Regions from separate parts of the Oryzihumus sp. genome, predicted to be linked through region 2. Evidence: riboswitches for the same ligand, from Rfam matches in the RefSeq annotation. Region 2 holds a riboswitch; the other holds the start of a gene.

Region 1 (2,391 bases), on a different contig from region 2:
CACGCCACCGGCGCGCAGCCCCTCGACCAGGGCGGCGGCGTGGGCGTGGGTGCGCCGGGCGATCCGGGCCAGGCCCTGCGGGCCGTGCCACACGGCATACATGCTGGCCATCACGGCGAGCAGCACCTGGGCGGTGCAGATGTTGGAGGTCGCCTTCTCGCGGCGGATGTGCTGCTCACGGGTCTGCAGCGCGAGCCGGTAGGCCTGGTGCCCGTCGGCGTCGACGCTCACCCCGACCAGGCGGCCGGGCAGTGACCGCTCCAGGCCGGCGCGCACGCTCATGTAGCCCGCGTGGGGACCGCCGAAGCCCATGGGCACGCCGAAGCGCTGGCTGCTGCCGACCGCGACGTCGGCACCCCACTCACCCGGAGGCGTGGCCAGGGTCAGCGCGAGCAGGTCCGCGGCGGCGGTGACCAGGGCGCCGGCCTCGTGCGCGGCGGCGACCAGGGCCGACCAGTCGCGCAGCTCGCCGTCGGCGCCGGGGTACTGCACCAGGACGCCGAAAACGGCGCGGTCACCGGCGGCCGCGGCCAGGGAGGCGGCGTCGGTCACCGAGGTCAGGTCGGCCACGACCACCCCGAGGCCCAGCGGCTTGGCGCGGGTCTGGATCACGGCGATGGTCTGCGGCAGCGCGTGCTCGTCGACGAGCAGCACCGCGTCCTGGGCGACCTTGCTGGTGCGGCGCATCAGGGTCATCGCCTCAGCCGCCGCGGTGCCCTCGTCGAGCAGCGAGGCACCGGCGGTGGCCAGGCCGGTCAGGTCGGTGACCACGGTCTGGAAGTTGATGAGGGCCTCGAGCCGGCCCTGGGAGATCTCCGGCTGGTAGGGCGTGTAGGCGGTGTACCAGGCGGGATTCTCCAGCACGTTGCGGCGCACCACCGGCGGGGTGACCGTGCCGTAGTAGCCCAGGCCGATCATCGAGGTCAGCACGGTGTTGCGGGAGGCGAGCCGGTGCAGCTCCTCGATGACCGCCTCCTCGCTGGGCGCGGCCTCGACGCGCAGCGGACGCTCCGCGCGGATGCCACCGGGCACCGCGGCGTCGATGAGCGCGTCGATGCTCGGCTGGCCGACCACCTTGAGCATCTCGGCGGTGTCGTCGTCGGAGGGGCCGATGTGGCGCGAGACGAAGTCCGGCTCCGGCGGCAGCGCGCTGTGGGAGGACTGGGCGTGGGACATGAGGCTCCTGTCGCGGGACCAGCGCAGCCGCCGGCCGTTGGTTGAGGTGTCGCCTCCCCCTCTGTCGCCGCGGGCCGGTCAGGACCGCGCACTCCAGAGTTGCCTCACCCGCGTGGTCCTGGCGCCTGAGAGGTTCCGGGGAGTTTGCCCCTTCGGCGCCCCGCCGACCGGCCGCGGCCGGTCGCGAGGTCTCTCCCACGCAGGGTTGTCAGCACCGGGAAATCTACCACCGGTGGACATGACCCGGCCCGGGCCGCGAGGCCCGGGCCGGTGTGCTCCGTGGTGGGGTCAGCTGATGAGGCGGGCTGACCGGCGCACGCTCAGCTCGTCGCCCGGGTGCGCGGCGGGGGTCTCGTCCTCCGGCCGCTCGCTGGGCAGCTGGGCCAGCTCGCCCTCGACCTCGCGCCAGACCCGGCCGACGGCGATGCCGAAGACGCCCTGGCCGCCCTGGACCAGGTCGATGACCTCGTCGGCGGAAGTGCACTCGTAGACGCTGGCGCCGTCACTCATGAGGGTGATCTGGGCCAGGTCCTCCACGCCCCGTTCGCGCAGGTGGGTGACCGCCACCCGGATCTGCTGCAGCGAGACGCCGGTGTCGAGCAGGCGCTTGACGACCTTGAGCACGAGGATGTCGCGGAAGCTGTAGAGCCGCTGGGTGCCCGAGCCGGTGGCGCCGCGCACCGAGGGCTCGACCAGCCCCGTGCGGGCCCAGTAGTCGAGCTGGCGGTAGGTGATGCCGGCGGCCTTGCAGGCCGTGGGCCCGCGGTAGCCGGTGTCCTCGCTCAGCGCGGGGAGGTCGTCGCTGAAGAGCAACCCCTGGGCAGCAACCGGCACCGTGGGGCTGCCGTGCTGCGCGTCTCCGGTGGGGTTCACGCCTACCTCCCGTGTAACTACATCGCCGTCGTTCGTCTTTTGACGGTAGGGCCGCCCGGGGGGTGCGTCAATCACCTCTCGAGGGTGGGTCGCGACGTGTCGCCCACTCGAGACCGAACTCTCGACGTCAGGTCGAGACTGAGGGTATGCCGCGGCTCACCTCACGAGGCGCGCGGGCCTCCCTCTCCCTCGTCCTCGCCTTCAGCCTCACCGCCGGCCTCGTCACCGGCCTCCTCGGCCGCCTCCTGCTGGAAGTCCTCGGCCGAGACGTGGTCGAGGAACTCGCGGAACCGCTCGACCTCGTCGTCCTCGTCCTGGGCGATGGCGACGCCGGCCTCGTCG
Region 2 (2,391 bases):
GCAATCGCGCGCAGCCCCTCGGCGCCGTGGTAGACCGCGTACATGGATGCCACCACGGCCAACAGGACCTGGGCCGTGCAGATGTTCGAGGTGGCCCGATCCCGGCGAATGTGCTGTTCACGCGTCTGCAGGGCCAGCCGGTAGGCCGGTCGTCCGGTGGCGTCGACGGAGACGCCGACCAGGCGCCCCGGCAGCACGCGTTCCAGCCCGGCTCTCACCGCGATGTAGGCGGCGTGGGGACCGCCGTAACCGAGCGGGACGCCGAAGCGCTGCGTCGTCCCCACGGCAATGTCCGCGCCCCACTCCCCCGGAGCGGCAAGCAGGCAGAGCGCCAGCAAGTCAGCGGCAACTGTCACCAGTGCGCCCCGACGGTGAGCATCCTCAGTCACGTGGCGAAGGTCGCGAATGGCGCCTGAGGCACCGGGGTACTGCAGCACGACGCCAAAGAAGTCGATTTCGGGGAGGCCGTCGACCGGGTCGAAGACCACGACCTCGATCCCGACCGCCTCGCAGCGGGTCTGCACGACCGCGATGGTCTGCGGGAGGCAGTCTGCATCGACCAGTACGCGCGCTCCAGCTCCGCGAGCGGTCCGTCGCATCACTGTCACCGCCTCGGCCACGGCCGTTGCCTCGTCGAGCAGCGACGCATTGGCCACCGGCAGTGCGGTCAGATCAGCAACCATGGTCTGGAAGTTGATCAGCGCCTCGAGCCGGCCCTGGCTGATCTCCGGCTGATACGGGGTGTAGGCGGTGTACCACGCAGGGTTCTCGAGGACGTTCCGGCGGATCACCCCGGGGGTGACCGTGCCGTGGTACCCCAAGCCGATCATCGGCTCCCCGGGGAAGTTGGCCTGGGCGAGCCGTCGCAGCTCGGCCAGAGTATCGTCCTCCGACAAGGCTTCGGGCAGGTCGACCACGGGCTTTCTGACCGCAGCCGGTATTGCAGCGTCCAGAAGCTGGCCAAGTGAGGAATAGCCGACTTGGGCCAGCATCTTGGCTTGGTCCTCGTCGCGAACGCCTATGTGGCGCGCGACAAAAGGTCCAAGCGGGCGGGGAGGTTGGGGGGACACGAAGTCACCCGGACCGTTGTAGTCCGACATGTTGGGAGGCTCCCGAATCAAGGGTCCGCGCGGTCGCGGACCTGAAGGTGGCCTCCCCGCTCTGTCATCGGACCTGAGAGCTTCACCGCCGGGTGGGGCGGTTTGCACCGTGGGTGCAGGAAATCCTGCTTTCCAGAGTTCGCCTTACCGGAACGGTCATGGGTGCCTGAGAGATTCTGGGGAGAGTTGCTCCTTCGGCGCCTCCACCCGATCAGGTGGGAGGGCTCTCCCGCTCCGGTTCAAACGGCGCGATGTTCAGTTGGCTGCGCTGAGGCTAGGGTCTGGGGCCGCCGTCGTCAACGACTTCCTCGACACTCGGCTGACCGGTCGACAAGGCACGACGGCGGGAACGGAACGCTGTTACCGCTGGGGCGCCATTGACGAACCAGCGTGCCCGGCCGGCTCTAAGCGGATCCGAGACTCTCCCGCAAAGCAGTCAGCACTGCGTCTGGGGTCAGGTCGGTGCGGAAGACGACGACAGTGGTCCCGCCTCGCTCCACGGAATCGTCACCGTGTGGGGCGACAAACAGGTCGACGACCTGGCTCAGGGCAATGTCGAGCTCGCCAACGGGGTCTGTGCACTCGGCGCGCAGCCAGCGACGCAACACATGGTTGTGAGCAGCAACGACTGCGGCAGCCATCAGTTCGGCGCGTAGCGCCGAACTGGGCACCGGCCCCATCCAATCGGCAATGAAGTCGCGGAAGAGCTTTTGGTACCTGGCAACCGTGGCGATCTCGCGGTCGCGCAACGCGGGCGCACTGCTCGTCAGCGTGTACCGGACCCTCGCGCGATCTCCCTCACTGAGGTAGTGCAGCAGAACCAGCCGGACAGCCTCCGAAACGGCCACGATCGCGGTTCGATTAGTGGAGGCGGCGAGACGATCTCGAATGGACTGAAGCAGGGCCTCGTGATCGGGGAAGATGACGTCTTCCTTGGAGCGGTAGTGCCGGAAGAACGTCGTCCGCCCCACCCCAGCTCGCTCGGCGATCTCCTCCACGGTCGTGGCTTCGTATCCCCGTTCCTCGAAGAGTTCGAATGCGGCGTCCGCAAGGCGGTCTCTCACCCGTGCAGCGGCCATGGGTTCCCATCTTGCGCCTGAAGTTTGGACGGTGCTTGACCCTAGCCTGTGGCACTGAGTACCGTCCACGCGATACTCAGTCCCACCATGGAGCCGCGACATGACTGCCATCGCCACCGCTTCCCCTCGTCCCGTCCTCGCTGAGGCCCTGCTCCCAGAAGCTGCTACTCGCTCGGGGATAACCGTCCTGGCAGGGGCCGCCCTGACCGCCG

The links. Region 2 has a riboswitch for glycine ahead of gcvP (aminomethyl-transferring glycine dehydrogenase). Riboswitches for the same ligand answer to the same signal wherever they lie in the genome.
Region 1: linked by a shared signal. The riboswitch ahead of gcvP (aminomethyl-transferring glycine dehydrogenase) and the one ahead of gcvP (aminomethyl-transferring glycine dehydrogenase) in region 2 are both predicted to bind glycine.

What each region holds. Positions count from the first base shown of each region.
Region 1 is NZ_JBTCWL010000050.1:23,828-26,218, reverse strand. Features, by position in the region: gene gcvP (aminomethyl-transferring glycine dehydrogenase) at 1-1,176, opposite strand, end outside; glycine riboswitch at 1,280-1,384, opposite strand; gene ACXVGS_RS13425 (MerR family transcriptional regulator) at 1,465-2,049, opposite strand; gene ACXVGS_RS13420 (bifunctional nuclease family protein) at 2,211-2,391, opposite strand, start outside.
Region 2 is NZ_JBTCWL010000018.1:653-3,043, reverse strand. Features, by position in the region: gene gcvP (aminomethyl-transferring glycine dehydrogenase) at 1-1,100, opposite strand, end outside; glycine riboswitch at 1,152-1,242, opposite strand; glycine riboswitch at 1,244-1,342, opposite strand; gene ACXVGS_RS06465 (TetR/AcrR family transcriptional regulator) at 1,505-2,179, opposite strand.